3 regions of the Paenarthrobacter sp. TA1.8 genome follow, and region 2 is predicted to be linked to each of the others. Evidence: riboswitches for the same ligand, from Rfam matches in the RefSeq annotation. Region 2 holds a riboswitch; each other region holds the start of a gene.

Region 1 (10,142 bases), 450 kb from region 2:
CGGATCCGCGGCAAGGTGGCCATTTACAACGAGAACCTCAGGACGGTAGCTGCGCGGCACGATGCCATCATCGCGGACATGTGGTCCTTGCGGCAGTTGGCGGATCCCCAGATGTGGAACGTTGACCGCCTTCACTTCTCGCCGCTGGGCCACCACACCATCGCCATGATGGTTTTGGAGGCGTTGAACGTCGAGCACACGCTTGAGCCCCTGATGCCCAAGCCCCTTCCGCCGCGCACGTGGCGTCAGGCCCGGTCTTCCGACCTTGTCTGGGCACGTGAATTCTTTGTCCCATGGGTGATCCGGCGCCTTCGGCATCAGTCCTCCGGCGACGGAATCACGCCAAAGCGTCCGACGCCGGGACCCGTCTTCGGTTCCACCGGCACCTTGCTGCCGCGCCGCTGACGTGACGTCGGGTGCCAGCTCCCTGCATGGGGAGGCTATTCGGAGGATTCGGTTGCGGCGGCAGCAGCTGCGGGCTCCCTACGCCGGAAGTCCCGGGGACGTGGTCCGCAACCTCCTGGCCGTCCAATCGCAGGAGTTCCCCTATGCGAGGTGGACTCTCGCACAGAGAAGCTCCACCAGCACTTCATCGATGGTCACTGCCTTAAGCGTTGAGCAGGCGGTAGCCGACGGAACCATCCTGCGGACCCATATTCTCCGGCCCACGTGGCATTTTGTGCATCGGGACGATCTTGGCTGGTTGATGGCGTTGTCCGCAGATCGCCTCCACCAAGGCAACAAAGGCATGTACCGGCAAACAGGAATCGATGAGGACTCTGCTGCCAAGAGCGGCCGAATCCTCGCCGCCGCTGTGGCCGATGGAGCGCACAAGACGCGCGAGGAACTGGCCGAAGTCCTGGGACAGTCCGGATTTCCCAGCAAGGGCCTGGGCTTCATCTACCACCTCATGCACGCGGAAATCAGCGGTGTCCTGGTCAGCGGCTCACCCGTCCGTTCTGCAGGCGGCGCCCTGAAACAAACGTATGCCCTGTTCGACGAACGGGTACCCGGTTCGGCTCTTAAGCCTCTGACCGCCGAAGGCCGCGAACAGGCTCTTGGACGGTTGGCACTCCGATACTTCACCAGCCGGGGGCCCGCCACGGTCAAGGACTGTGCGGCGTGGTCCGGGTTGACCATGAAAGACGTAAAGCGGGGAATCGAGGTGGCGGGTGACATGTCCCCCGGGAGTCTGGAGGCGGCGCAGTGTGATGGTTTCGACTTTTATCTGGCTTCCGAGGAAGCGGACGCTCTCGCGGGTGGTGACAAGCCTTTGCCCGCCGAGGATCCCGGGCTTCCCCGCGTCGACCTCATCCAGTGTTACGACGAATACGTGATGGGCTACTCACAGTCCCGGCACTTCCTTGGTGGCACGGCGCCCATCTTCCCCGAGGACAACGGACCCATGCACGTGGTCCTGCTGGACGGCAGGTTGGCCGGATGGTGGCGCCATGGCTTCTCCGGCAGAACCTGCGAAGTGGACGTCCGAATGAACCGGCCCACCACCGCAAAAGAGCAGGAGGCCTTGCAGTCGGAGGTGGATCGCTACGGCCGGTTCCTGGGCATGCAGACCGAGCTGGTCTGAAGCAGCCGCAGTGGTTTTGCTGGTCAGGACTAAGCTGGGATGAGACCTAGGAGGCCTGCACTGTGAACAATCTGATCTTCTGGATCATCGTCTGCTCTTGGCTGATTCCACTCGGGATCCGCATGTACAACCGCTCCCGGGCGCGTCGGATCCAGGACAATAACTTCCGCGACCCCGGCTACCCACAGCAGAATCTGCCCGGACCAGGGTATCCACCACAGAATTACCCGCAGCAGAATTATCCAGGTCAGGGATACCCGACGCAGGGTTACCCAGGTCAGAATTACCCCGGGTACCCTTCCGAGCCGACCGTCATCCGCCCCGCGGATTCGACACCGCAGGCCGGGCCGCCGTCGAACCCTTCATCCCCGGCACCGTTCCCCTCAGCGGGCGCTTCGGAGCCGCAGGGATTCCGCGCCCGCAAGTTGGCGGAGCTGGACACGAAGTTCAGCAACGGCGAGATCGCCATGGAGGATTACATGAAGCAGCGCGGCGAAATCATGAACGGCTAGGGCTAGGCGAAGAATGATTCGCGGAGTTGTGCTGAGAGCTGGCCGATCTCAGTGAGGAAGCCATCGTGACCAATCGGAGCCTCAATGAGGTGGACCGGCACATTCCCAGGTAGCGCCGCGGCAAGTTCCCGCGACTGTGCCGGGAAGTAGAGCCTGTCGCTGTCCACCGCCGCCACGAAGAACTCAGCCGTAGCGCGCGACAACGCCTGTTCCAGCGGGCCGCGGCCCCTGGCGACGTCGTGGGACATCAGGGCTTCGGTGATGGCGATGTAGCTGTTGGCATCAAAACGGCGGACCAGCTTCGTTCCCTGGTGGTCCAGGTAGCTTTCCACCTGGTAGCGGCCACGCTCCCCCAACACCGCGGCGGCGAGTGGTGTCTCCTGGTGCTGGGCTTCCCTGCCGAAGCGGAAATCCAACTCCAAGGCTGAGCGGTAAGTGATGTGGGCGATGCGTCGGGCCAGTGCCAAACCATGTTCAGGTGCAGTGCCGCCGTAATAGTCACCGTTATTGAAGTTCGGGTCCTGCCTGATGGCCAAGGTTTGGGCTTGAGCAAAGGCAATCTGCTCGGCCGTACTGTAGGCGCCCACCGAAATTACGGCGCAGCGTTTGACCCTGTCAGGGAACGTAACAGCCCATTCAAGGGCCCTGGCGCCGCCCATGGAACCGCCCAGCACAGCGTGCCAGGCATCGATTCCCAAGGCATCGGCGAGGCGCGCCTCAGCCTCCGTGCTGTCGCGCAGCGTGACCAACGGAAAACGTGAGCCCCAAGGACGTCCGTCCGGTGCTTCTGACGATGGGCCGGTGCTGCCATAACAACCGCCCACGATGTTGATGGAGATGACAAAAAACTTGTTGGTGTCGATGGTGGCACCCGGCCCAACGAGTTGCTCCCACCAACCTTCCTCGTCGGTGGCTCCACGGGCTACGTGAGTGCTGCCCGTGAGCGCATGCTGGATGAGGACGGCATTGGAGGCCTCGGCATTCAGCTGCCCCCAGGTCTCATAAGCGAGGACGACATCGGGGAGGAATCCGCCGGCCTCAAGTTCCAACGGCCCGATGCCGGCGTACTTGACGGTTCCGTCTTCTTCTCCGGATTTGGGAAGGGCTGTAGCAGTAATGGTCATTCCTTTGACACCTTAACCTCGCGCTTGCCCGTCGCCTTGCGTGCGAACAGGCCAGGTCTTCACCCGGGGCACCCCACCGCGTAGGAGGGTTGCCGGCCAGCAAGCCGGGGCTGTGTGCTGGCACTCATGACCTAATACCAAGAGTCTAGGAAATGCAGGGTGGTTCTGGCGAAGAATGTGACAACAGTGTGACGGTTTAGGGCGTCTTCGTTCACGAACGAGCACCCGGAACTGCCGCCCGGCGAATAATCGTCGACGCGGGCGGCAGCCGGGCTGTGACTCAAAGCCGCGGCGTTAGGCGCCCTTGGCGGCCCGGAAGCCCGCTTCGAGGTCGGCGATGATGTCATCAACGTGCTCGATGCCCACGGACAAGCGCACGAGGCCGGGGTTGACGCCGGCGGCGACCTGCTGTTCCACCGTCAATTGGCTGTGTGTAGTCGACGCCGGGTGGATGACCAGCGAGCGGACATCACCGATGTTGGCAACGTGCGAGTGCAGCTCCAGGCCGTCCACGAAGCGCTTGCCGGCTTCGACGCCGCCCTTGATGTTGAAGGCAACGATGGCGCCTGTGCCCTTGGGTCCGTACTTCCGGCCGCGGTCGTACCACGGGCTGGACGGCAGGCCCGCATAGGCGACCGATTCGACGTCGTCGTGGTTTTCAAGCCATTCGGCCACCTTGGTGGCGTTGGCAACATGGCGTTCCACGCGCAGGCTCAAGGTCTCCAGGCCCTGGGCAATGAGGAAGGCGTTGAACGGGGACACGGCAGAGCCGAGATCGCGAAGCAACTGGACTCGGGCCTTGAGGATGTAGGAGAGGTTCGCGCCCAGTGCACCGTCCTTGCCGAGGTCCCGGGCGTAGACCAGACCGTTGTAGCTGGGGTCCGGGGTATTGAAGCCAGGGAAGCGGTCCGGGTCCTTGCCGAAGTCGAAGTTGCCGGAGTCCACAATCACACCGGCGATTGCCGAACCGTGACCACCCAGGTACTTGGTCGCGGAATGGACCACGATGTCCGCTCCCCACTCGATGGGACGGATGAGGTAAGGCGTGGACAGGGTGTTGTCCACAATGAGGGGAACGCCGGCCGCATGTGCGGTGCGGGCGATGCCCTCGATGTCCAGGACATCCTGGCGCGGGTTGGAGACGACCTCGCCGAAGAACAGCTTGGTGTTCGGCCGTACGGCGTCACGCCACTGGTCCAGATTGTCCGGGTCCTCGACGAACGTGACCGAAATGCCGAACTTCTTCAGCGTGTGCGCCAGCAGGTTGTATGTGCCGCCATACAGGCTGGGGCTCGCTACGATGTGGTCGCCCGCCTCGGCGATATTCAGGATGGCGAACGTCTCCGCAGCCTGTCCGGAGCTGAGCAAGAGGGCACCCAGGCCACCCTCAAGGCTCGCAACCCGCTGCTCCACCGCATCCTGCGTCGGGTTGCCGATTCGGGTGTAGATGGGAGCGAGCTCGGCCAGGGCAAAGCGATTGGCGGCGCTCTCGGCACTGGGGAACACGAAGGACGTGGTCTGGTAGATCGGAAGCGAGCGCGCCCCTGTGGCGGCGTCGGGCTCTTGACCGGCGTGGATCTGGCGGGTTTCGAAAGACCATCCTTGGGACATGGAGTTCTCCTGTTCGTGACGCATGGGTTTGGCGGGCAAGGTGAAGCGGTGCGAGCTGGGGCCAGTCTAGGAACTGTCCGGAGGCGAAGACAGCTTTGTGACGCCTGGGGAATCTTTCGGTCTTCCCGCGTCCCTCCATGACGCCCCTTACCACCGGTTATATACATCCCACCTTAGTTAGGCTTGACTTAGCTGAGACCCCGATCACAAAGTGCCAAGATGAAGCCATGCGCATGGATCACGTCTCTTACGCCTGTGAACGAGATGGCCTTTTGGCCACTACCGAACGAATTTCCGCGGCACTGGGAGTGGACGCTGTCCGGGGCGGAGTGCACCCGCGCTTCGGTACCCGGAACATGATCATTCCCCTTGCGGATAACAAGTACCTGGAAGTGGTGGAGGTCCTGGACCACCCCGCTTCCGACAAAGCACCCTTTGGCCAGGCCGTCCGTGCCCGCTCGGCTGCCGGTGGTGGATGGATGGGCTGGTGCGTCGCCGTTGACGACCTTGCACCGTTCGAAGACCGCCTTGGCCGCTCGGCTGTTCCGGGCAACCGCAAGTTCCCCGACGGACGCGAACTGGTGTGGCAGCAGATTGGCATCCTCGGCCTGATCGCGGACCCCCAAGTGCCCTACCTGCTCAAGTGGGAGGGCGACCCCTCGCTGCACCCGTCAAGGATCTACGAGAGCGACGTCAAGATGTCCAGCCTCACCATTGCGGGCTCGGCTGAACGCGTCACCGAATGGTTGGGCGAACCAGTGGAGAAGCCGCTTGAGGATGTCGCCGTCCAGTGGATGGCACCGCACGGGACTCCAGGCATCCTCGCTGTAACTTTCGAAACCGCCTCCGGAGCCGTCACCATCTGACCGATCCAATCCATCCGGGCTGGTCCCGGCCCCGGTCAGCCATGTCCGGAGTCAATCATGTCCGGGCTAAGCTTCGGCCGCCATCAGCGGGTGCCAATGACGTCACCCACCGATGGCGGCCGGATACTTTTAACGGACCACTACCCCAGTCCCATTGCCTTGCCGAACAGGCTGAATCCAACGAACGCCACGATGTCCAGCAGTGCGTGGGCAATCACCAGGGGCATTACCCGCTTGGTCTTGGTGTAGATCCAAGCGAACAGCAGGCCCATGACCACGTTCCCTATGAACGGCCCAAAGCCTTGGTACAGGTGGTAGCTTCCCCGCAGGACGGCACTGACCACAATGGCCACCGGCATGCTCCACCCGAATTTACCGAAGCGGTCCATGAGGTACCCCACCACGATCACTTCTTCCACGATCGCATGGCGCATGGCCGAAAGGACCAGCACCGGCACCGTCCACCAGTAAGCGTCCAAGCCGCTGGGCACAATTGCAGTGGTGATTCCCAGCGCACGACCGGCGGCATACAGGCCGAGCGAGGGGATGCCGATCGCAGCGGCCAGGCCAACACCTTGGAGAAGGTCCTTGCCGGGCCGGGCAAAATTGAAGCCAAGCCGGGCGAACGCCGAGCCGCCCCCACCTTCCCGGCCGCCAGGTGCATGGGTGGACAGGAAGTAGAACACCAAGGCCACGGGCACCAGAGCGAACACGATGTCCAGCAACTGGTAGGTGAGGTCGAAGTACTCACGCGTGCTTTGGGACCTGTTCAGCGTTGACGTGGCATCCGCCAAAGGCGCCCTCGTCATCTTGTCCAGCAGCTGAACTACGGAGTAGACGGCTGATTGGCCCAAGGACAGGCCCAGGACAATAAGTACTTCGGCGCGCAGCCGGCGACGGGAAGCAAGGAACATATACCCACCCTATGCTTGGTGGGATGGGTGCCCCTGAGAGAATCTTCATGATCCGGCATGGCCAGTCTGCCGCGAATGCCGACACGTCCATCTACAACCGTGTGCCGGACTACCGGATCCCGCTGACGGAGCGCGGAGTGGAGGAGGCACGGATTGCCGGGGAGGACCTGCGCCGCAAGCTCGATGGAGAACAGGTCTGCGTCTACGTCTCCCCCTACTTGCGCGCGTACCAGACCCTCGAAGCCATGAACCTCGGTCCCCTGATCGAGCGGGTGATTGAGGAACCCCGGCTTCGCGAGCAGGACTGGGCCAACTTCCAGATCGCCGGGGAGATCGAGGACCAAAAGGAACTGCGCAACCTCTACGGCCATTTCTTCTATCGGTTCCGCGAGGGCGAGTCCGGTTCGGACGTTTATGATCGGGTGTCATCCTTCATGGAGACGCTGTACCGGCACTGGCAGAAGCCTACTTACGCACCAAACACGCTCCTGGTTACGCACGGGCTGACCATGCGCCTTTTCTGCATGCGTTGGTTCCACTGGACGGTGGAGTACTTCGAGTCGCTCAACAATCCGGACAACGCCGAGCTTCGGACCCTGATCAAGAACGACGACGACCAGTACAGCCTGGATATACCGTTCAGCCAGTGGGTGCCCCGGGAGGTAGACGACTCAGTGCTGCACGCACCGAGGATGCGCTTCTAGCCCTTCCAGCTCAGCCGGCGGGTCTCAGCCGGCGGGTGCGACGATGACTTCGGTGCCCTTGGCCTCGAACGCAGCTTTATGTTCGGCACTGATGCCGGAGTCCGTGATGAGGTGCCTGAAGTCGTAGCCTGCCATGGCGGCAAAGGAGCGGCGGCCCACTTTGGAAGAGTCGGCCACCACATAGGACTCGGTGGCACGGCGTGCCATGACCGTGTTGACCATGGCTTCGCCTTCGTCGGTGATGGTGGGGCCGAGGTCCGGGTCGACGCCGTTGACGCCGATGAACGCAATATCGAGGGCAACTTTTTGCATGATGACGTCTGTATACGGACCCACCAGCTCGTAGGAGCGCGGATTCAGGATTCCACCGGTGACCATGATCTTGATGTTCGGCCGGACTGCAAGCTGCGAGGCGATGTTGATCGCGTTGGTCACCACCGTCAGCGTGGGCGTGTGGGACGGCGCGTTGAGGTCCTCGCGGGTGGACAGCAGCTGAGCCAAGGCGGTGTTGGTTGTTCCACCGCTGAGCCCGATCACAGCACCGGGACGGATCAGCGCAGACGCCGCCAGAGCGATTTCCTGCTTGGCCACGGCGTGGTCGTCCCTGTTGTAGCGCCCTGGGAGGTCATAGGCCACGGAACCAGTGGTGGCGCCGCCGCGGGTGCGGCTGAGCAGCCGCTGCTTGGCAAGACTGTCGAGATCCCTGCGGGCCGTGGCAGGTGAGACGCCCAGGCGGGTCACGATGTCCTCGACTTCCACATGGCCGGACTCGGCCAGGAGGTCGAGTATGGCAGTGAGCCGATCGGTGCGGGTCATGACGAGCCTTTCGCGGGTTTCCAGCTAATTCGCTTTGGCGAACAGCGTCAGCATACGTGCGGACTCCAGCACAAGGGCATCCCGGCCGGCCTTGACGTATTTCCGGGAATCCACCACTGCAGGGTTGGCATCGAGGTACTCACGGACGGCGCGGGTAAAGAACCCGTTCAAATGTGTGGATACGTTGATCTTAGTCATACCCGAACGGATAGCGGCTATGAGCATGTCATCTGTCACACCGGAGGAGCCGTGAAGGACCAGTGGCTTTCCCACCGCCGTCTTCAGTCTGGTGATGAGGTGCAGGTCCAGCGCGGCGCTGCGTTCGGTCATGGCGTGGGAGGAGCCGACAGCAACGGCGAGCGCGTCCACGCCGGTTGCCTCAACGAATGAGTGGGCCTCGCCGGGGTCTGTTCGGACACCGGGAGCGTGGGCTCCGTCCTTGCCACCCACTTTTCCAAGCTCGGCTTCCACGTAGACACCGCGCTCGTGGGCATACTTTGCCACCCGCTGCGTGACTTCCACATTCCATTCGTACGGCAGGTGCGCGCCGTCGTACATGACGGAACCGAAACCAAGGTCCACGGCGGCGATCGCGAGATCTTCGGATTCTGCGTGGTCCAGGTGAAGGGCAACGGGTACAGCGGCGGAGCGCGCGATTGCCAGGGCTGCCGAAGCGATGGGTTCGAGTCCGCCGTGGTACTTGGCGCAGTTTTCGGAAATCTGGAGAATCAGTGGGACGCCGGCCGCTTCGGCGCCTGCCACCAGGCCCTCGGCAGTTTCGATGTGGATGATGTTGAACGCACCTTGGCCTGTGCCCGCGCCGGCGGCCCTGTCCATCAGTTCCCGAGTGTTGACCAGGGTCACCGGGTCTCCTTCCATGTCACGATCAATTGGTCCTGGAGTTCCTGGTATCGCGGCGAGATTTCACCTGCGGCAGGCATGAGCACGGCCGCGGCCGACCATGCGGTGGCCCGGCGAAGGATTTCGCGGGGCTCGGTGATGCCTTCGGCGAGTGCGACGGCGGCAGCCGCCACACCGGCGTCGCCTGCCCCTGTGGGGTTGCCGCTGAGCGCTTCCGGTAAGCGGGCGCTCCAGTAGCCGCCCGGGGCGGCGTGGTCGAAAGCGAGCATGCCGTCCGCGCCGGCGCTGACGAGGACCATGCGGGCACCCATCTCGATCAGGGCGAGGGCGGCTGCTTCAAGGCTGGATTCGCCCGTTGCTTCGGCCAGCTCGTGATGATTCGGCTTGAGGATGTCGGCGCCGGCTTTGGCCGCAGCGATGATCCCGGGGCCGGAGGTGTCGATGATGGCCGGGATACCGGCGTCGTGGGCCAGGCGCACCAGTTCCGGGTAGAAGTCCGCGGGAGCGCCCGGCGTCAGGCTTCCCGAACCGACCAGGACGGAGGCCGGCAGGTTTCGGTTCCCGCTCACGGCCTCCACTACGGCGATCCGCAGTGAGCGCCAGTCATCCGGAAGAAGGGCCTGCCCCTCCTCGTTGAAGATTGACGTTTCCCCTGCAACGGTGTCCACCAACGCGATGCTGCGGCGGGTTTCAGCTGCGACTCCCACCAGGGTGTGCGGCACGCCGCTGGTCCACAGTTCGGCTGCGAGGGTCTGCCCTGCCGCACCGCCGGTGGGGGCAATGGCGAGCACGGGGTACCCCAACTGGTGAGTGACACGGGCTACGTTGATGCCTTTGCCTCCCGCACGGCTCAAGGGCGTGGGTACCCGGTGGCTGGAGCCCTCGGTGATTCCGTGGACGGTGTAGGTCATATCGATGGCCGGATTCGGAGTGACGGTAATAATGCGGTTCACGTTGGCTCGCTTCATCGTGTGCCTCCCAAAAGTGCCCGGGCGTTCAGTGCCGCGCCGAGCAAGCCGGCGTCCTGCCCCAGTTGGGCACGGATGAGATGGGGCCTGCGCTGGAAGTCCAGGATGGCGTCAACCCGCTTACGGAGTGGCTCGAGCAGCTCGTCGCCTGCTTCAGCGAGGCCTCCGCCGATCACCACGG
Region 2 (10,142 bases):
CGAGTACGCCAGCGGAGTTCCGTCTTCCTTGACGGCCAGGAACTTGTACGAGGAACTGGGGCGGTTCAGAGGTGCCGGCGTTCCAAGCGGTGCGTCGGCTTCCTCAAGTCCCGGAACCGGCTCCTGGCGCTGGCCGAAAGGTGCCAGCCCGGGGCGGGGCGCCTGGCTCTGCGTGGCGGACGATCCGTAAAGGATCTGCTGGAGTTCGCCGCTGAAGTAGGCTCCCGCGCACACCAAGCCGAGCACGCTGAAGAGGAACAGGATGGCCGCGATGCTGCTGTGCTTGATCGGCGGCCTGACCGGTGGAGGCTCCGGTGAGCGTGGGGCACGCGGAAGGTAATTCGGACGAGGGGGATCGGGGTCCGGCCACTTGGGCGACCCATAAGGTTCCATGGAACCCCCTGACGTGGCGGCTGCGACGGGAAGTGGGGCGCCGCCGTCGGCCGTATTCGTCAGCATAAGTCCCACTCCACCGGGAGTCCATGCCGGGAATGCTTGAAGCGTGAAAGAGTCAGATGTCCTTGCGGCAGGGTGCCGAGGCGAGAAGATGAAGGCCATTCAGGTCGCCCGCCGCGAGGCCGTCGGGGGCGCCGATTTCCGGGTACATGAGTTGGATCGGGTCATCCACGTGGTCAAGGCCCATGACATGGCCCAGTTCGTGTTGCATGACTGCCAGGACGTAGTCGGCCCCGCCGGGACTCGCGAGTAGTTCCGTTACCTGTGGGGTGTCCAGCTCCAGGCTCCCGGTGATGTAGCTTTTGGGTCCCTTGTTGAGGGAGTACATGGTGCTGCCTCCCGTGCCGATGACGTTGTCTGCCAGCGCAGGGGCTTCCACCGGTGTGGTCCAGGAAATCAGCAGGGGAGCCCACCGGTCGCCGTATTTGGACGGCTGGTAGGGCTCGCGTCGGTCCACCGGCAACTCGTCAGTGGTGCCGTCGTCGATGAACTGGATGCCGGACGCCGCAGAAATATTTGCCAAGGCGGCGGTCAGGAGGGCGTCTGAGCCAATGGGTGCGGACGCATCGTTGACAACGTAATGGAGCGGACGGCAAGGCGAGTAACCTACCGGAGTGCCGTCGTCGTTCGTGGCCAGGAACTTGTACGAATCGTTGGTGGTGCCGGGCGCTGAAGGCGAGGCCAGTGGGGCGTCCGCCTCCTCAAGTCCGGGCGGCGGCGCGTCGAGGGGGCGCGCCGGTTCGGCTCCACCCGGCTGGTCCTCTGTGGTTCCCGGCACGCTCACGCCCGGGAACAGCGCGGTGATGCGAGGGTCGCCCTGCAGGAATCCACTGACCAGAACGGCGACGACGGCGGCAATGACGGCCATGAGGACGCCGCGGAGAACACGCAAGGCTGTTCCAGTGCGTCGGTGCTTCGGCACGCGCGTTGCTTCCCGCTCCGGGTCCACGGTTCTCCATTCCTGATGCCCTGGTCACGCGGGGCAGCGCGGAGGACGAACCAACATTACGGTCTCCGGACCGAGCCGTCCAAACTTAGACGATCGCTGCTCCGAACGCCAGGCCCAGCCCGTACGTGGCCGCCGCCGCTCCCAGGCCGATGGCAAGCTGCCGGAGCCCGCGGCTCAGCGGCGAGGTTCCGGACAACAAGCCGACGACGGCGCCGGTAGCCAGAAGCGCGATGCCCACCAGAACGCCGGCCACCAGCAAGGCGGCGATGCCCGTCATGCCGAAGATGAACGGCAGGATGGGCACAATGGCGCCCGAAGCGAAGAAGCAGAAGCTGGACATCGCTGCACCCCACGCCGAACCGACGGATTCATGATCGTCAGTGGGTGGCTTCTCCGGCTGCAAGGAAAGGCTGGGATCGCAGTCGCAGCTGAACAAGCCCATGCGCTCGGCAGCGCGGTGCTCCGCCGCTTCACGCGTCATGCCACGGGCCAAGTACACCAGGACCAACTCGTTGTGCTCGATGTCCAATGACGGTGCCGCGGTCAGAGTGGCCTGCGTGGGCAACGTGGCGTTAAGGAGTTCCCGCTGGGAACGAACCGAAACGTACTCGCCAGCACCCATGGAGAGGGCCCCGGCAAGGAGACCCGCGACGCCACTCATGAGCACCACGGGGCTGGGCACGCCGGTTGCGGCCATGCCCATGACCAGGGAAAGGTTGCTGACCAAACCGTCGTTGGCGCCGAAAACGGCCGCGCGGAAGGTTCCGGAGAGCCGGTTGCGTCCGCGTGTGGCCAAGCCCCGGACTACTTCTTCGTGTATTTGTTCATCGGCCACCATGGCAGGCGTCGCGGCAGGTTCGGTGCCGTACGGGGAACGGCCTTCGGCGCGCTGTGCCAGAGCGAGGACGAACACTGAACCGAAGTTGCGGGCCAGGAAGCCCAGGAACTGGCTGCGGGTGGAAGCTCCCTTGGGCATACCGGCATGCTCGCCAAGGAGCTTGAGCCAGTGGGCTTCGTGCCTGCCTTCGGCTTCGGCCAGGGCGAGCAGGATTTGGCGTTCTTCGCCGTCACGTCGCTGGGCCAGTTCGCGGTAGACGGCGGCCTCGGCACGCTCATCGGCCAGGTACTGCCGCCACCGGCGAATGTCCGCGTGCGAGGGCGGCGCGGGTTGCGTGCCGGAGTTTTCGGCGGTTGCTGGTTCGGGGGTGGGGTCCGGAGCGGAGCTCGACGAACTGTGGGATTCCTGGTGCATCTGCACTTTGTCTCCTGTGCTTGGTGGGGTAGTTGCGGCCCCATTGCACGCCCCACACTACCGCTTATCCGCGCGGATTTTTGGCTGGTATTCCTTAACTGGAATGTTCGGTGCACCGTAATTTCCTTGACCCTCGACGGTGCCGGTGCTCAGATGGAAGGACAGAGGCGGGGCCCTTCCGCCACTGGATTCCTGCATTCGGGTCAACGGGCTGAACCGCCCACCAGAACAGGCCCACGAGACGGAGGTTGCACCATGAACACCACCGAATCACACGCCAACTACCCGGAACGGACAACCATTGAGTCCGACCCGGCCTACGACTACGCCGAAGACCAGGAAGTGGACGAACCCTGGGTAGAGGAAGTGGACGCCCCCGAGGACGACGAACGCGTTGTCCCCATAGATGAAACCGAAGAGTTCCGCGAGGAAGACGAGGAAGCTTAGGCCTGGTCCCTGTGCCCTAGAGCCCTAGTGCCCTAGTGTGAAGTGACGTTGGACGCCCGCCCGTTTTCCGACGGCCGCAACAGTCACCGTTAGTGTCGTGGACGACTCACACCAGTGCGTCGGCCGGACGGCCTGGGCCAACGCCTGCGCGATGAGCTGCGGTTGGGCATGTCTGAACTGCTCGGTTCCAGCCTTGGCAGTGATGGTCACCGTGCCCAGGAAGAGGTCGACGGCGGGGATCACCGCGACCGTGGGGGTGGCCGTTCCGGCCGGGGTACTGGGTGCTGTTGTGTTTACCGGGGTGGTATCGCCTTGGTACGGCAAGGGACTGCTCCTTGGGGGAGTGCTCTTGCCCGCTCGGTTGTCTCTGGTCCGGGACGGGCCGCTTCCTCATCCGAACCACCCGTGAACATGGGGTTGGTGTGTGGCCAGTCGGAGCTTGGCACCACATCTCTTGAAGCTGGGACCACCCTACCGCATTGGTGTTCGGCCACCCGTTGGGGGGTGTGTTGTGGGGCCTGCTTGTGTTGTGGGGCCTGGTTTGCGCTCTTTGGGGTGGTTTTGGCGTGTAGAGCGGGCCTTCCAACGGGTGGGCGTGTGTTGTGGCCGGGTGTGTTGTGGGGCCTGCTTTGCGCTCTTTGGGGTGGTTTTGGCGTGTAGAGCGGGCCTTCCAACGGGTGGGGGTGTGTTGTGGGGCCTGGTGTGTTGTGGGGCCTGCTTTGCGCTCTTTGGGGTGGTTTTGGCGTGTAGAGCGGGCCTTCCAACGCATGCTTCCCGGGCATAGCGCAACGGCGGCGCCGCCCCGAAAAGGGGAGGCGCCGCCGTCGAACTTTACTTGTTACCTGAACGTTGCTTAGTTCTTTGTGCCCGCCTAGGAAGCGGGGGTGGTGAGCTCTTCCTCGGCCACGCGGGTACCGGCAACGCGATCCGTCCAGGCCTTCATGACTGCCGGATCCGTGGGCTTGCTGGCAAGTGAGACCACTATGTACACCAAAGCCGAGGCGATCAAACCGAAGTAGATGGGCTCGTTGGCGTAGATGCCATCGAGGGGAACTTCGGCGTTGATCTCAAGGATGATCATGGTTCCGAGGGTTACCACTGAACCGGCCGCCATGGACCATGCTGCGGCGATGCCCGTTCCACGCTTCCACACCAAGCCGCCAATGATGGCCACGAGGAGGCCGCCAACCAGGATGTCGTAGGCAATGGTCAGTGCGGCCACCACATCCTTGGTGGAGATGGCGATGATGATTGCAACGATCCCCAGGCCGAGTACCCAGTAACGGTTGGCCTTGACGTCGTGCTCAGGGTTATCGGAGTCGGAGGTGTCCACCTTCTTGCCAAACCAGCTGGCAACGAAAGGCATTACGTCTGCGCGGGCAACGGTTGCAGCAGCAATCAGTGCGCCTGACGCCGTGGACATCATTGCGGCCACAGCTGCAGCAAGAACCAAGCCGCCGATGCCAATGGGCAGGAGTCGGGTAGCGACCTCTGCGTAGACGTCGTCCTTGGCGGCGATTTCGATGCCGGAGAGGGCGACGCTGGCAGCCATGCCGATCAGGGCACCTGCGAAGCCGTAAAGGATGCAGTAGACGCCGGCGGTAGCGCCGCCCCAGCGGGCAACTGTGGGGTTCTTGGCGGTGAACACGCGCTGCCAGATGTCCTGACCGATGAGGAGGCCAAGGGTGTACACGACGAAATAGGTGATGATCGTCTGGAGGCCGATGCCGCCGATGTCGAAGAAGCTCTCATCGACGCGGGCTCGGATGCCGTCGAGGCCACCCGCGGCGTTCAGGGCGAAGGGGAGCATGAGGAAGAAGATTCCCACGGTCTTGATGACGAACTGGACCTGGTCGGCCAAGGTGATGGACCACATGCCGCCAATGGTGGAGTAGACCAGCACGATCGCGCCGCCGATGGCGATCGCGAGCCAACGCTCCCAGCCGAAGAGGACCACGAAGATGGTGGCGTAGGCACCGGTGGACGTGGCACACAGCATCAGCGTGTAGGCCAACATGACGATGCCCGAGGTCTGGGTTGCCGTGCTGCCATAGCGGAGGGTCAGCATCTGCGAGACCGTGTAGATCTTGAGCTTTTGGATGGTTCCGGCGAAGAGCAGGCTGAGCAGTAGCACGCCTGAACCGATGGCCACAACCAGCCACATGCCGGAGATACCGAACTTGTAACCGAGGCCGACGCCGCCCACGGTGGATGCGCCACCGAGGACCACTGCGGCCATGGTGCCGGTGTAAAGGAAGGGTCCCAGGCGGCGGCCGGCCACCAGGAAGTCGCTGTTGTTCTTGGTGCGGGACTTGCCCCACCAGCCGAATGCCAGCATGGCGAGCAGGTACACCACCACGATTGCGATGTTTATAGCCGAAGATTCCATGAACGGTCCTTGGAGCTGATGCACGGAGGTTGGGGTTTTCGACGATACTCCTGCGAAGCGTCGAAGTCTCTGTGCTGACGATTGGAGATTGGGGGATGTGTTGTGTGCCTCACAGACAACACTTGTTGCCTATGAGGATATGTTGTGATGGGAGTAACAGTCAAGATCCTTTGGTCATGCTTTCGCGTATTCTGGCGCTCTTGTCCTGTCTCCCGGCTACTATTGCTCCAATGACAGGGCCACATGACAGGCCTGAAAGGTTCGTGAATGAAGGCTCTACCCGTTGAACCGAGCAATGTTCCCGTTGCCATCGGTTCCAGAATCCGCGCAGCCCGGCAAGCGCAGCGGCTCACCATCGAGCAAGTGGCGGATGCTACCGGCCTGACCAAAGGCTTCCTCAGCCGTGTGGAGCGGGACCTGACATCGCCGTCGGTCGCCTCGCTGGTCACTCTTTGCCAAGTGCTGTCCGTATCCGTGGGGGACCTGTTCGCAGCTCCGGAGACACACCTGACCAAGCGCGACGACGGCCCCCGCATCTCCCTGGGTGGCCAGGGCATCGTGGAGCGTTTGTTGACCGCCCGCTCCGAGCGGCGGCTCCAGATCCTGCAGGCAACCATCGAGCCTCGTGGCCGCGGTGAAAACGAGCTCTATGCCGTGGACTGCGACGTGGACGTCCTGCATGTGGTCAAGGGCCGGATCAAGCTCATCCTGACCAATGAGGAGTACGACCTCGAAGAGGGGGACACGCTCTCCTTCCCGGGCCGCGAACCCCACACCTGGATTAACCCCACGGACGAGACCGTGGAGGTGTTGTGGGTGCTGGTGCCGGCAGCGAGCCGCTAGGCCCACCCCTCGCGAGGTGACAGATAATGCCCATGTTTGCAGCAAACATGGGCATTATCTGTAGTATCGGCGCGCGGATCCGGGCGGTTAGCCCACGTGCACCCACGGCCGGCGGGTGATGTCCGGCTCGGCTTCCCTCAGCACTTCGCGGGTTACCGGCGCAATCTCTCCTTCGCCAAAGAAGAGGAACTTGCTGAGGTTGGAAATCGGGTTGCCCTCGGTCCAGCGGAAGTAGATGTGCGGCATGAATCCGGTGACGTCCCGGATGTGGAGGAGTACTGCGGCCACTGTGTTGGGCACGTTGTTGCTGTGCACTTCCAGGATTTTGAACCCGTGCCGGAGCTTGCCCACAACTTGGAGTTCCTGCTCGAAGTCCGAGCTGTCGTCCACAATGACCTCGATGAAGACGGCGTCGCAGTCAACGGGCAGGTGGCTTGCCTGCTGGGCGTGCTGAAGCTTCTCCCTATAACGGCTTGCACTGAGGTGCTTGGGCTCGTGGGCAATGATGCGGACAGGGCCTTCGGAAGCGTTGGCCGTGAATTCGAGGGCTTTCTCGTCCATCTTGATGTGCGTGGCCCGGAGTTCGAAGGCGCGCCGCATGCGGGAGGTAAAACTGACAACCATGATGCCCAGGATGAAGAGGGCGGCAATCTTCAGGCCGTCGGGGCGCTCGATCGAGTTGACCACGGTGGTGTAGACGAAAACGAGCGAGATCAGTCCAAATCCAATGACCTGCGCCCGCTGCTTCTTTCGCCGCGCGGACAGGGTCACGGCTATTGAAGCCGAGGTAATCAGGACCAGCACGCCCGTGGCGTACGCGCCACCCTGGGCGTTGACGTCCGCCTGGAAAATGATGGTGACGATGAAGGCGATGACCGTGAACACCAGAACCAGTGGACGGAGAGCCCGTGCCCACGCAGGTGCCATGCCGTAGCGGGGCAGGTAGCGGGGGACAAGGTTCAAGAGCCCGGCCATGGCTGACGCGCCGGCGAACCACAGGATGGCAATGGTGCTGACGTCATAGACAGTTCCGAAGCCGTCCCCAAGGAACTTGTGAGCGAGGTAGGCCAGCGCGCGGCCCTCGGCCTTGCCACCGTCCTGGAATTCTGCGGCGGGGATCAGCATGACGGTGGTGAAGCTGGAGGTGATGAGGAACGAGCTCATGATGATGGCGGCGGTGGTGAGGAGCTTGTGGGCGCCCTTGATCCGGCCTGCCGGGTTGGCTTCGGTGTCTGTGGCGTGGCCCTTGATCTGGGGCATGACGGCAACACCGGTTTCGAATCCGGAGAGTCCCAGTGCCAGGCGCGGGAACACCAGCAGTGCCAGGGCGATCATCATGATGGGGTCGCCGTGGGAGGTGGTGAGTGCGGTCCACCAGTCGGTTATGACGCGTGATTCCGTGAAGAGGTGGGTCATGGAGACGGCAATCACCACGAGGTTGAGTGCAAGGAACGCCGCCACCAGCACTACTGCCACGTTGATGGCTTCCTTGAATCCGCGCAGGAAGACGACACCCAGGCCGGCGATCAAAGCCAGCGTGATGACCACTTGTTGGCCTTCGAGGAAGTGCGGCGCGAAGGGGTTCTCGATGAGGTGGGCTGTGGCGTCGGCGGCGGAGAGCGTGATGGTGATCATGAAGTCGGTTGCGGCGAAGCCAAGGAGGGCAAGGACGAAGAGCTTGCCTCCCCATCGTGGAAGCAGGCGTTCAAGCATGGCGATGGACCCTTCGCCGCGCGGGCTTTCCTTGGCCACGCGCCGGTAGACGGGGAGCGCGCCGGCCAGGGTTGCCAGGACCAGAAGTAGCGTGGCCAGCGGGGAGAGCAATCCGGCGGCAAGGGCGGCGATGGCCGGCTGGTAGCCGAGCGTGGAGAAGTAGTCGAGTCCGGTGAGGCACATGACCTTCCACCAGGCTTGCGGCTTATGCGAGTCCGCAGGCCGGCCGTGAGGTCCCTGCCGTTTCCCTGAGGTGTCCGGCATTCCTTCCAGCAGCCAGGATTTGAGCTTGAAGGAATTGTTGGGCTGATCGGCCGGGTCGGCCGGAGGCCTCGTCAGGGTGGTCACGGTGTCCTTTCGTGCAGCCGGATGCTGCGTCCGCTAGGAGCGTATGACCGTATTCGACGCCGGGACCCGGGTTTTTATGGAATCTTAACGCCCGCTGTGACCGGCATCTCATGCTGAACGCAGCCGAATCAATTTTGTAAACAGGTGATGCATATAAGGCAACTTTGAGTGTATGATGGGAGTCACAGCAACTGATCCAACTCGAAGGAGAGGCATATTTTGGAAGAGCTTCGCATTACGGCCAACGGGAACCTCGGACCCATCGATTCATCCCGCATTCCGCGTTACGCCGGTGCCGCCACCTATGCCCGCCTGCCCCGACTGGACCAGGTCTCCAAGGCTGACGTCACAGTAGTGGGCGTTCCCTTCGACTCCGGTGTCTCCTACCGCCCCGGGGCGCGCTTCGGTGCCAACCATGTACGCGAAGCCAGCCGACTGCTGCGCCCGTACAACCCTGCCTGGGACGTCAGCCCCTTCGAGAACATCCAGGTTGCCGATGCCGGCGACATGGCCGTAAACCCGTTCAACATCAACGAGGCAATCGAGACTGTCCAACAGAACGCCCTGGACCTCACGGCCAACGGCAGCAAGCTGGTAACCCTCGGTGGCGACCACACCATTGCACTCCCGCTCTTGAGGGCAGCGGCGGAGCGGGCAGGAGAGCCCATTGCGATGCTCCACTTCGACGCCCACCTGGACACCTGGGACACGTACTTCGGTGCCGAGTACACTCACGGCACCCCGTTCCGCCGCGCGGTGGAAGAGGGCATCCTGGACACCGAAGCCATCAGCCACGTGGGTACCCGCGGCCCCCTGTATGGCAAGAAGGACCTCGACGACGACCACCGCTTCGGCTTCGGAATCGTCACTTCAGCTGACGTCTACTACCAAGGCGTCCTGGAAACCGTAGCCAAGATCCGTGACCGCATCGGCAACCGCCCGCTGTACATCTCCGTGGACATCGACGTTTTGGACCCAGCACACGCACCCGGTACCGGCACCCCCGAAGCCGGCGGCATCACCAGCCGCGAACTCCTCGAAATCATCCGTGGCTTCCGTGGCATGAACCTCGTGGGAGCGGACATCGTTGAAGTTGCTCCTGCCTACGACCACGCCGAGATCACCGGTGTTGCAGGCAGCCACGTAGCGTACGAGCTCGTGACCCTCATGGCGGACAACGCCGTGGAAGGCGACCGCCAAGGTGCCCCGAACGGTTACGCGCAGCAGGCGCTCGGCGCTCGCATGGCCGAACTCGCACAGGCAACCGCAACTGCCGGGGACCAGCGATGATTGATTTCGATCCCGGCACAGCGGCCCCCACCAAGGGCACCAACCAGCGCAACGGCGGGGACCTCGTCGTCGAGACCCTTGAAGCGCTGGGCGCTAAGACCGTCTTCGGTATCCCCGGCCAGCACGCGTTGGGTCTCTTTGACGCCATGGGCCGCGGCAACCTGCACTTCGTCTCCTCCCGTGTGGAGAATAACTCCGCGTTCGCGGCCGACGGTTACTCCCGCGCCACGGGCGAGGTAGGTGTGCTGTTCCTGTCCACCGGTCCTGGCGCGCTCACCTCCCTGGCTGGCCTTCAGGAGGCCTACGCCACGGGTGTTCCCATGGTGGTTGTCGCCAGCCAGATCCCGCTCGACGGCCTGGGTGCACGCCGCAAAGGCATGCTGCACCAGCTCGATGACCAGAAGGCCTCGGCCGCGAACGTCACCAAGAGCCAGCGCCTGATCCAGCACGCCTCG
Region 3 (10,142 bases), 1.7 Mb from region 2:
GGGTGCGGCGCGGGATGCCAAGCCGGTCAGCTTCGTCCACGAGCTGCTGGGAATAGTGGCTTAGGGTCGCGTAAAGATCCGGCTGCTGCTTGTCCAGATAGCCGGCCAGACGTGGTTTTGTTTCCTGTTCAGGCATGGTTGGAGCCTAACGCAACGGGGGTTCCTGTCCCCGCTTCAGCTCCTGAATGCGGAGGCGAAGGAAGATGATCGCCAGCACCAGGGCGTAGATCACCAAAGCTGCAACGCCCACTGTCACCAAGACGTAGAGAATGCCAAAAGCTGAAAACAAAGAAAGCCCCCCAATTACCGGCCCGGCCGGTGCCGACCAGGGTTTCAGATGCTAGCAGCTGCGGTCGTATGGTTTTCTGAGACAGCTTGATGGGAGATTCGCTTCAGATGACCACGCCCAGAAGAAAATATGACGCTGCGTTCCGCGAGGAAGCAGTGCAGCTGGTTTTGTCCACTGATCGGTCGGTGAAACAGGTAGCTGAGGAGATCGGGGTGAAGGAAAGCACGTTGGGCAACTGGCTCGCGCGGGCCCGTCAGCGTTCCCCTGGTGGTCCGGCACTGGTCCCGGTGCCCGATCGTGGGCCCGTGGAATGGGAAGAGCATCAGAAGGCTTTGGCCGAGAACGCGCGGTTGAAGGCTGAGGTTGAGTTCTTGGGAAAAGTCAGCGCCTTCTTTGCCGCGAAGCAAAAGTAGAGGACTTCTACGAATTCATCGAAGCGGAGAAGGCCAACCATTCCGTGGTGTGGCTGTGTCGGGCTCTAAAGGTATCCCGGGCCTCGTATTACCGGTGGCGCAAACCCTCGGCGCCATCACCGCGGGCGGTCCGGCATCAGGAACTGGTCACCGCTGTCACCAGCTTGTACACAGATGAGGAAGGCCGTGCCGGGCGGGACCAGCTGACTCTGATTCTCAATGAGAAGGGCGTGAAGGTCTCGGCCCCGACCGTCGGTTCGATCATGCGGGCGAACGGGTTGCGGGCGGTGCGCACCCAAGCCTGGAAAACCACCACTGTTCAGGACCCGCAGGCCAGGACAGCACATATTGAGAACCACATGCTCGACTCAGAGGGCAAACGGGACTTCACCTCATCAGTGCCCGGGACCCGTCTGGTAGGTGACATCACGTACCTGCGCACCGGTGAGGGCTGGCTCTACCTAGCCACCGTCATCGACCTGTTTTCCGGCATGGTCATCGGCTGGGCCATGGCCGCCCACATGCGCGCGAGCCTGTGCACCGCCGCACTGCAGATGGCCCGGAACCACGGACACCTCAGCGGATCCTCGATCATCTTCCACTCCGACCGGGGAACCCAGTACACCTCCGACGAATTCCAGAACTGGTGCGGCAGCAACAGCGTCACCCAGTCCATGGGCAAGATCGGGGTGTGCTGGGATAACGCAGTCGCGGAGAACTTCTTCTCGCACCTGAAAACCGAGTTCTACCACCACCAACGCTACGGTTCCCGGCTCGCTGCCCGAACCGGAGTGATGGAATACATCGAAGGCTGGTACAACCGCCGCCGACCCAACAAACGAGCCGGCGGCACAGCACCACTAACCGCCCACACCGCCTACAAAACCAGCACCCGGAAACCCCTGGCCGCCTAACCAACAACGACAACGAAACCTGTCTCAAAAACTTGACGACCGCAAGCCCCTATGCCAAACCCGAGGGATGTGAGAGAGCGCCCACCCCAAACCCGAGGGATGTGAGAGAGGGCCCACCCCAAACCCGAGGGATGTGAGAGAGGGCCCACCCCAAACCCGAGGGATGTGAGAGAGGGCTTACTCGCGGGCGTCGCGGGCGCCTGGGGTGTCGGCAGCGAGCCGTATGCCGTGCTCCGCCAGCCACACCGGGTTGAAGGCCTTGCTCAAGTAGTTCGTGCCGGCGTCGGGCGCTATGGCCACCACCACCGAACCGTGAGGTGCTGCTCGAGCCACCCGCACAGCCGCGGCAACAGCGAGCCCGGAAGACGGACCCAGCGCGAGTCCTTCTTCATCCAGAAGCCTGTGGACGGTGGTGTAAACCTCGTCGTTGGGGATCCGCAGGAAACGGTCCACGATGGCGCGGTCGAAAGCCTTGGGCCATTCAGCTTCGGGCCAGGAGTTGCCCACGCCGTCCACCAGGATCTCGCCGGGATGGCCGCCGCTGTAGGCGGAGCCGTAGGGGTCGGCACCAACAACTTCCACGTGCCCGCCGGGTCGTGAGGCAGCCACGCGTTCCTTCAAGAACCGGCCGTTCCCGCTGATGGTCCCGCCGGTGCCTATCCCCGCTACGAAGTGGGTCACCAGGCCACCTGTCTGTTCCCAGATCTCGGGCCCGGTGGTTTCATAGTGCGCGGCCGGATTGGCAGGGTTGTCGAACTGCATGGGCCGCCACGCGCCGGGCGTCTCGGCGGTAATCCGCGCTGCCACGGCGCGTGCGTTCTCCGGCGATTCCGACGGCGCGTTCCAGTCCGTGAGGATCACTCGGGCGCCGTAGTTGTGCAGCGCGGCAAGCTTCTCCTCGGAGATCGTGTCGCCCGTAACCACCACCACCGGGTGTCCGGTCAGGTGTCCGATGAGGGCGAGCCCGATCCCGGTGTTGCCCGACGTGCTTTCCACAATCGTGGCGCCCGGTTGCAGCTCGCCAGACCTTTCCGCCGCCCGAACCATACTCAGCGCGGTGCGGTCCTTGATGGAGCCACCAGGGTTTTCGGACTCGAGCTTGATGTGGATGGTGCTGCCCAGGCCGTGACCCAGTGATTCCAGCTTCACCAGCGGTGTGTTGCCAACTTTGTCCAGGACTGAGGCGTCCAGCCCGTCCGGAATCGGGACGGCCGCGTGCACACCATGTTTGCGGATCGCTGTACTCACCACGGTTCCTCCCCTGTCTCCGAAAATTCCCTGGCTACGGCATCCCGCAACTCCAGACGCGCACGCGCCACCAAGTCAGGAGCCGACGGCCGGTCGGCAAGCACATCGGCCAGTCTTCCCACGACGGCGCCCGTCCCCTTTCCGAGCGGCTGCGCGGCTCCCGCTTCAAGCAGCAGGTACGACGCCGTCAACGCCTCGATAACCAAGAGCTTTTCGGCAGCCTCCAACGACTTTTCGAGCTGCTGCAGGGCAAGCGGGGCAAGCGTCGAATGGTCCTCGACGTCGGCAGAAAGCGTCGGCGCCCCGAGCGTCGCCGGTGCGGCGAGGAACTTGAGTTCGGCCAACAGTCCTGCGGCCGAGTACCAGAGCAGCCCGGGAAGTTCTTCTTGGGCCAGACCTTCCCCGGAGGATGCCGCCTGCAGGTGGCGGGCCCGGATAGCCCGTTGTGGTGGGTACAACTTGGCGATGCGGCGTTCACTGGAAATCCCAACGTGGGCCAAAGCCAGCCGCAGGCCCTCGAAGGCGAGAGTCAGTTGCATCGGTTGGAAGTTCCCGCCGGACACCATCTGCCCGGAGTCGAGATCGACCAGGGGATTATCGCCGCGGCCGTTAAGCTCTACTTCCAACGCAGTACCGAGCTGCTTCACCAGGGATCGAAATGCCCCGTGCGTCTGGGGCGCGGCCCGGAACGATAACGCATCCTGCACCGAAACTTCGGGACGAACATCCTCCAGCCACCCACCGCTCAGAAGGCGGCGAACAGCGGCAGCCGACTCCCGCTGCCCGTCCACCGCCTTGGCCGCCTGGATTGCCAGCGAGAACGGGCTGAGGTTCCCGCCGCCGTCGTACCTTGCGATCGTCTCGAGTGAGAGGGAAAGTGCGACGTCGGCCAGTTCGGCCAGGTGCCGCAACCGCACCAAGGCGAGAGTTCCTACACCCACCGAGTACGCATTGGCACTGACCAGGGCCAAGGCCTCACCCGGCGCGAGAACAAGTGGCTGGAGACCGGCGTCGGCGAGCGCTTTGGCGCCGGGGATCAGCGTGCCATCCGCGTCGAACGCTTCGCCCTCGCCCAAGGCAACGGCGGCGACGGCGGCAAGTTGGGTCAGGTCTGACGAGCCCACTGAGCCTTCCCGGGGGATGGCGGGGAAGACTCCGCGGTTGAGCAATTCGGCGTAGAAGACTGCTGTTTCGGGTCGCACGCCGGAACCACCGCGGCTGAAACCGATAAGCCTGGCAAGGATGACGGCACGGGCAGCAGCACGGTCAAGATACGTGCCCACACCGCTGTTGTGATACCTGACCACCTGCACCTGATACGCCAGGAGCGACTTCTCCTCCACAGCCGTATCCCGGCCTGACCCTAGCAGTGTGTTGAGCCCGTACACACGCTTCCCGGAGGTCGCGGTGAGCTCCACTAGTTCCCTCGACTTACGCATCAAAGTCAGCGCTTCCTGGTTGAGTTCCACGTCAAACGAGGGATCTTCGGCGGCCAGCGCCATGTCCGATGCCAGCACCGGAGCCGCACCGATCAGGAGGGTTCGCGGTTCAGTCGACACCATCAGAAGTCCAAGAGATTTTGCCGGAAACCACCGTTGCCGTAGCTCTTCCTCAACAGGCCACGGCGCCGCAGTTCAGGGGTGAGTTTGTCCAGTACACCGTGCACGGTCACAGGGTCCACGAAGCCGGAGAAGAGGAAACCGTCGCCACCCACTTCAGACCCTGTCGACTCCAGGTAGTCGGCGATTTCGCCAACCGTACCAATGATGGAATCACCCGCTCCTCCGCTGCGGGCCTGCAGGATCTGTCTCAGTGTGGAGCCCGGAGGGGCCGCCTTGGCGAAATGCTCCAGCGTTCCTTGGTTGCTGTTGGTGCTCAATTCGGGCAGCGGAGCGTCGAGGTCGAACTGTTTGAAGTCGATCACTGAAAGGTAGGAGATGGAGTTGAGTTGGCTGTCGATGTCGCGTTGGGTGAGTTCACGCCTCTGTGCCCGCAACTCCTCTGCTTCTGCCGTGGAACCAACAATGGTGGGCTTCAGGACGAAAAGAACCTTGATGTCGTCGGGATTGCGGCCTGCTTTTGCAGCTTCCGCGCGGATGGAATCCCGGTAGGACTTCATCCCGTCAACGCCGCGTGCCAAGGCAATGGCCACGTCGGCATGCCCACCGGCGAAGGCCTTACCCCGCGGCGACGCACCAGCTTGCACCAGGACGGGTTCTTCCGGCAAAGGCGCAGTGTTCAGCGGACCCCTGACCTTGAAAAAGTCGCCCTCATGGTTGATAGGGTGCACTTTGCTGTGATCCGCGAACACCCCCGCCTCAACGTCCTCAAGCACAGCGCCAGGTTCCCAACTCCGCCAGAGCCGCCTGACGACGTCGACGAATTCCTCCGCTTTCCCGTACCGGAGGTCGTGTTCGATCTGCTGGTCCAGCCCATAATTCTGGGCGGCGAGGTCGCTGCCGGACGTGACTACGTTCCAGCCGAGCTGCCCTTCTGAGAAGTGTTGCAGCGTGGCCAGGAGCCGGGCGGCAGTGAAGGGCGGGTAGAAGGAAGCGCTGACCGTCGGGACGATCCCTAAATGCTCCGTGGCTGAGAGAAGGTACGGGACCAGCGCCAGCGGATCATGCTTCGGAGCGAACGACGCGTGCGCCAGGGAGACCTCGGCCGTGCCGCCGTAAGTATCCGGGACGGTGAGGGAATCCTCGATGATGAACAGGTCCAACCCGGATTGTTCAAAGGCCCGGACAGCCTCCTGGTACAGGGCGGGTTTCTTCCAGTCATAGCCCAGGCTGTAGCCGGGAGTCCCCCAGCCCTGGACACCAAAACCGTGTCCCACGAACCATCCAAAGTGCAGCATGGGCTTGAGTGTAGAACTGCTCTGTCCGTTCACCGCGACCTGATTTCATGCGAAGTTACAGGGGGTCGTACTGCGTCAATTATGCTCCCGGGGCGTCACATTTGGGCGGGACTGATGACGGTCCGGATTTTCCACATACGGCCGTCGCATTGTTTCGAAAACAGCATGGGTCGGGAATGATCGCTGTATGAGTTCACCCACCCGTTCTTCCGCCAAGTCCGCCAAGGACCGGCTTTCGGGCGTCTGGGCGCTCAAGGGCTACAAACGCGAATGGCTCCGGCACGACGTCGTGGCAGGTGCTGCCCTCTTCGCCCTGCTGGTACCCGCCGGTATGGCCTATGCGCAGGCGGCCGGCCTTCCACCGGTCACCGGTCTCTATGCCACTGTGGTCCCGCTGCTGGTTTACGCGTTTGTGGGGCCTTCCCGCATCCTGGTCCTCGGCCCCGATTCTTCCCTCGCCCCCATGATTGCCGCGGCAATCGTGCCGCTGGCAGCGGGTAGCAGCGAAAAGTCGGTAGCGCTCGCCGGACTCCTGGCCGTGTTAATTGGGGTGATCATGCTGGCCGGGTCGGCCCTCAAACTCGGGACCATCACTGGACTGCTCTCCAAACCCATCAGGCTCGGATACCTGAACGGGATCGCTTTGCTGGTGGCCCTTTCGCAGCTGCCGGCATTCCTGGGGATAGAGGCCGACGGCGACATCTGGCAAAAGCTTGCGAAGGTCACCACCGGGGTGCTGGGTGGCGAGGTCAACATCACCGCGCTGCTGCTGGGCGTGGGTTCGCTGGCGCTGATCTGGATTCCCCGGCTGCTGAAGTGGAAAGTGCCGGGTGTGCTGCTGGCGGTGGTCGGCTCGTGCGTCGCAACGGCCGTTTGGAGCCTCAACGACGACGTCAAGGTCACCGGAGTCCTGCCGCAGGGCCTCCCGATGCCCGCGCTCGGCGGCATTGGCTGGGCGGACGCACTCACCCTGCTTCCCGCTGCGGCAGGGATCGCCCTCATGGCCTTCGCGGACACCGGCGTCCTGTCCCAAACATTGGCAGCCAAGGAAGGCAAGAAGGTTTCCGGCAACAGGGAAATGGCAGCACTTGGGGCAGCCAATGCTGCCACGGGCCTGCTGGGCGGATTCCCCATCTCCGGCAGTACATCGAGGACCCCTGTGGCTGTGGACGCTGGTGCCAAGTCCCAGATGACCGGCGTGGTGGGTTCGGTGCTGGTGCTTGCTTTCATGCTGCTGGCTCCAGGGGTGACCGAGTACCTTCCGTCCGCCACCTTGGCCGCCGTCGTGATTGCCGCAGCGATAGCCCTGGCGGACCCGGCCGGCGTCCGGCGCCTGTTGAGCCTGAGCCGGAGCGAATCCGTGGTGGTGATGTTGGCTGCGTTCCTCGGCGTCCTTACAGTAGGTGTGCTCCAGGGAATCGTGGTGGCCATAGCATTGGCGCTCTTGGACTTCGTGCGGCGGGCCTGGGATCCATACCGAACAGAACTCGGTGCCGAAGAAGGGCTCCCGGGGTACCACGATCTTGAACGACACCCCAACGGCGCACGCATCCCCGGGCTCCTGATCCTCCGTTTCGATGCACCGCTGTTCTTCGGCAACGGGCAGGTTCTTGCAAGCTTTGTCCGGGAACAACTGGACGAAGCTTCGGATGATATCTCCCACGTCATCCTGGCGGCGGAACCCATCACAGGCATCGACACCACGGCCCTGGACGACCTCGTCACGCTGGATGAATGGTTGGCCCGTCATGGCGTGGATCTGGTGTTCGCCGAACTCAAAGGACCGGTGAAGGACAAGCTGATCCGCCTCGGAACGGCAGCACGTTTCACGCCGGACCACTTCTTTCCTACAGTCGGCGCCGCCGTCCGCACGCTCAGGGACGAAGAGTGAAACGGCCGCCGATTACGCAACATGACGGCCGCCCCACCACTCGCAAGTGCGGCCGGATGCCCGTGGATGTTACGTTTTTCTTGAGTAATGAGTACCAGCGCAAAGCCCTGACTTGCTGGTCGGCAACCCTCTCTCCGGCGGGGTGCCTCAGGTGACTACTCGGCGTATCGACAATTCGTACTGCAAGCGTGACTGAGGAGCACCAGCTATGCCTGAACCCACTGAAGAAAAACTCTCCTACCGCCTGGTGACAGGCCCGGACACCCGCGACTTCTGCGAGCGCATCCACAATGCCCTCGCCGAAGGTTACGTCCTCCACGGGAGCCCGGCAGCTACGTTCAACGGCACGGACGTCATCGTTGCCCAAGCCGTTGTCCTGCCGACCGCGATCGCCACAGCGGATGCCGCAGTGGCCAATGCCGTTGACCAGTTGGAGAACTACGACGACGAAGAAGCGTTCGAGGGCCACGCATGAGCTACGCAGGTGACCTGACCCCGCACGACGCGTGGGCCAAACTTCAAGACGGTGCCATCCTGGTTGACGTCCGGACCGAGGGCGAATGGGCCCACATTGGAATCCCTGACACCAAAGCTACCGAGAACGACCCCCTGTTCATCCAGTGGAACTTGGCCGGCGGAATTCCGAACTCCCGCTTTATTGAAGACCTTCAGCAACAGGCTCCCGAGGACGACGGCGTTGAGCTCGTTTTCCTATGCCGTTCCGGGCAACGCTCCATCTCGGCGGCCATCGCCGCAACCCAGGCCGGCTTCACTGCCTACAACGTCCTGGAGGGCTTCGAAGGCGAACCGGACCGCTACGGTGAGCGCACCGTCAATGGTTGGAAGAACCGTGGCCTGCCGACGAATCTGGGGACCGAGTAAGTGACTTTTAATCCCGACGCCGCCGGCTGGAGCCCTGACACCCAGGCCGTCCGCGGTGGCCTTGACCGCACCAATTTCCAGGAAACGTCCGAACCCGTTTTCCTGAACTCCGGTTTCGTCTACGAATCCGCTGCCGCCGCCGAACGTGCCTTCACCGGCGAGGACGAACGATTCGTCTACTCCCGTTACGGCAACCCGTCCGTGGCCACGTTCCAGGAGCGGCTGCGGCTGCTCGAAGGAACCGAGGCGTGCTTCGCGACGGCGTCCGGCATGTCTGCAGTCTTCACCGCCCTGGGTGCCTTGCTGGCTGCCGGTGACCGTGTGGTTGCTGCCCGCTCGCTGTTCGGCTCCTGCTTCGTGATCCTCAACGAGATCCTTCCCCGGTGGGGCGTGGAGACGGTCTTTGTTGACGGACCCGACCTTGAGCAGTGGCGCGAAGCCCTGTCCGAGCCCACCACTGCGGTGTTCTTCGAGTCACCGTCCAACCCCATGCAGGAGATCGTCGATATCGCTGCCGTCAGCGAACTGGCCCATGCCGCCGGGGCGACTGTCGTCGTCGACAATGTCTTTGCCACTCCCCTGCTGCAACGCTGTGGTGAGCTGGGTGCAGACGTGATCGTGTACTCCGGGACCAAGCACATTGATGGCCAGGGACGAGTCCTTGGCGGCGCGATCCTAGGCACCAAGGAATTCATCGATGGTCCGGTCAAGCAGCTCATGCGACACACCGGCCCGTCATTGTCGGCGTTCAATGCCTGGGTGCTGACCAAGGGCTTGGAGACTATGGGACTGCGAGTGAATCACAGCTCGGCTTCTGCTCTGAAGATCGCAGAGTGGCTCGAGCAGCAACCCGCCATCAGCTGGGTCAAGTACCCGCTGTTGAAGTCCCACCCTCAGTACGAGCTCGCTGCGAAGCAGATGAAGGCCGGCGGTACTGTGCTGACGTTCGAGCTGCTTCCTTCGGCCGGGCGTACAGCCAAAGACGCTGCGTTTGCCTTGCTCGATGGCCTCCGTGTCATCGATATCTCCAACAACCTTGGCGATTCCAAGTCCCTCATCACGCACCCGGCAACCACCACCCACCGGGCCATGGGGCCTGAGGGCCGTGCGGCCATCGGGCTCTCCGATGGTGTGGTTCGCCTGTCTGTCGGGCTTGAAGACGTGGACGACCTCATCCTGGATCTGGAGAAGGCACTCAAACAGGTCTAACCTTGCTGCCATGAGCGGGAACCATCCCTATCGCCGTGCCGGATCCGTGATCGTTGCCGGCACGGCGGTGTGGTTCGTCGGGATTTCGCCGGTCTCACGTGTCTACATCACCCCCGATGACGCCGAACGCCTCCGCATGCTGCAAGCCGGCCAGCGCGGCTGGATCACAGGTCAGCACATTACTGCGGCCGGGACCGTCGCAGTGCCCATAGGATTCGCGGCGTTCGCCCGTGCCATTCCAGCTATGGGAGCTCCGCGCACGAGGGCGAAGAAGTGGGCCTACGCCGCTGCGGCCGCGCTGCTGGCCGGTGCACCGTTCTTCGTCTCCAGCGTTGCCCGGCGGGCTTCCGACATTGAAGGGTTCGCCTACCGCCGCGGTTCCAGCGCTCCGTTCCTGTTGTATTCCGGGCTGCATGTTGTGGCGTTGGCTGCGCTCGGC

The links. A riboswitch is a leader RNA that binds a small molecule or an ion and turns the genes downstream of it on or off. The one in region 2 is predicted to bind S-adenosylmethionine.
Region 1: linked by a shared signal. The riboswitch ahead of metX (homoserine O-acetyltransferase MetX) and the one ahead of ACNAOT_RS05590 (hypothetical protein) in region 2 are both predicted to bind S-adenosylmethionine.
Region 3: linked by a shared signal. The riboswitch ahead of ACNAOT_RS20370 (DUF1737 domain-containing protein) and the one ahead of ACNAOT_RS05590 (hypothetical protein) in region 2 are both predicted to bind S-adenosylmethionine.

Annotation. Positions count from the first base shown of each region.
Region 1 covers NZ_CP184287.1:1,601,486-1,611,627, reverse strand. Annotated here, with positions in the region: gene ACNAOT_RS07535 (SGNH/GDSL hydrolase family protein) at 1-405, shown strand, start outside; gene ACNAOT_RS07530 (winged helix DNA-binding domain-containing protein) at 458-1,585, shown strand; gene ACNAOT_RS07525 (hypothetical protein) at 1,648-2,097, shown strand; gene metX (homoserine O-acetyltransferase MetX) at 2,100-3,221, opposite strand; SAM riboswitch class IV at 3,237-3,353, opposite strand; gene ACNAOT_RS07515 (bifunctional o-acetylhomoserine/o-acetylserine sulfhydrylase) at 3,516-4,832, opposite strand; gene ACNAOT_RS07510 (VOC family protein) at 5,060-5,698, shown strand; gene ACNAOT_RS07505 (CPBP family intramembrane glutamic endopeptidase) at 5,839-6,612, opposite strand; gene ACNAOT_RS07500 (histidine phosphatase family protein) at 6,636-7,316, shown strand; gene ACNAOT_RS07495 (DeoR/GlpR family DNA-binding transcription regulator) at 7,341-8,132, opposite strand; gene ACNAOT_RS07490 (class II fructose-bisphosphate aldolase) at 8,157-9,011, opposite strand; gene ACNAOT_RS07485 (1-phosphofructokinase family hexose kinase) at 8,993-9,961, opposite strand; gene ACNAOT_RS07480 (ROK family protein) at 9,958-10,142, opposite strand, start outside.
Region 2 covers NZ_CP184287.1:1,152,507-1,162,648, forward strand. Annotated here, with positions in the region: gene ACNAOT_RS05570 (matrixin family metalloprotease) at 1-459, opposite strand, end outside; gene ACNAOT_RS05575 (matrixin family metalloprotease) at 512-1,348, opposite strand; gene ACNAOT_RS05580 (VIT1/CCC1 transporter family protein) at 1,491-2,657, opposite strand; gene ACNAOT_RS05585 (hypothetical protein) at 2,913-3,104, shown strand; gene ACNAOT_RS05590 (hypothetical protein) at 3,129-3,428, opposite strand; SAM riboswitch class IV at 3,445-3,564, opposite strand; gene ACNAOT_RS05595 (sodium:solute symporter) at 3,976-5,493, opposite strand; gene ACNAOT_RS05600 (helix-turn-helix domain-containing protein) at 5,761-6,336, shown strand; gene ACNAOT_RS05605 (APC family permease) at 6,424-8,397, opposite strand; gene speB (agmatinase) at 8,617-9,687, shown strand; gene ACNAOT_RS05615 (thiamine pyrophosphate-binding protein) at 9,684-10,142, shown strand, end outside.
Region 3 covers NZ_CP184287.1:4,365,461-4,375,602, forward strand. Annotated here, with positions in the region: gene ACNAOT_RS20335 (carboxymuconolactone decarboxylase family protein) at 1-136, opposite strand, end outside; gene ACNAOT_RS20340 (hypothetical protein) at 146-289, opposite strand; one part of gene ACNAOT_RS20345 (IS3 family transposase) at 397-664, shown strand; one part of gene ACNAOT_RS20345 (IS3 family transposase) at 664-1,616, shown strand; gene ACNAOT_RS20350 (PLP-dependent cysteine synthase family protein) at 1,794-2,867, opposite strand; gene ACNAOT_RS20355 (aromatic amino acid ammonia-lyase) at 2,861-4,426, opposite strand; gene ACNAOT_RS20360 (NtaA/DmoA family FMN-dependent monooxygenase) at 4,426-5,754, opposite strand; gene ACNAOT_RS20365 (SulP family inorganic anion transporter) at 5,909-7,612, shown strand; SAM riboswitch class IV at 7,696-7,807, shown strand; gene ACNAOT_RS20370 (DUF1737 domain-containing protein) at 7,821-8,087, shown strand; gene ACNAOT_RS20375 (rhodanese-like domain-containing protein) at 8,084-8,494, shown strand; gene ACNAOT_RS20380 (O-succinylhomoserine sulfhydrylase) at 8,495-9,703, shown strand; gene ACNAOT_RS20385 (hypothetical protein) at 9,714-10,142, shown strand, end outside.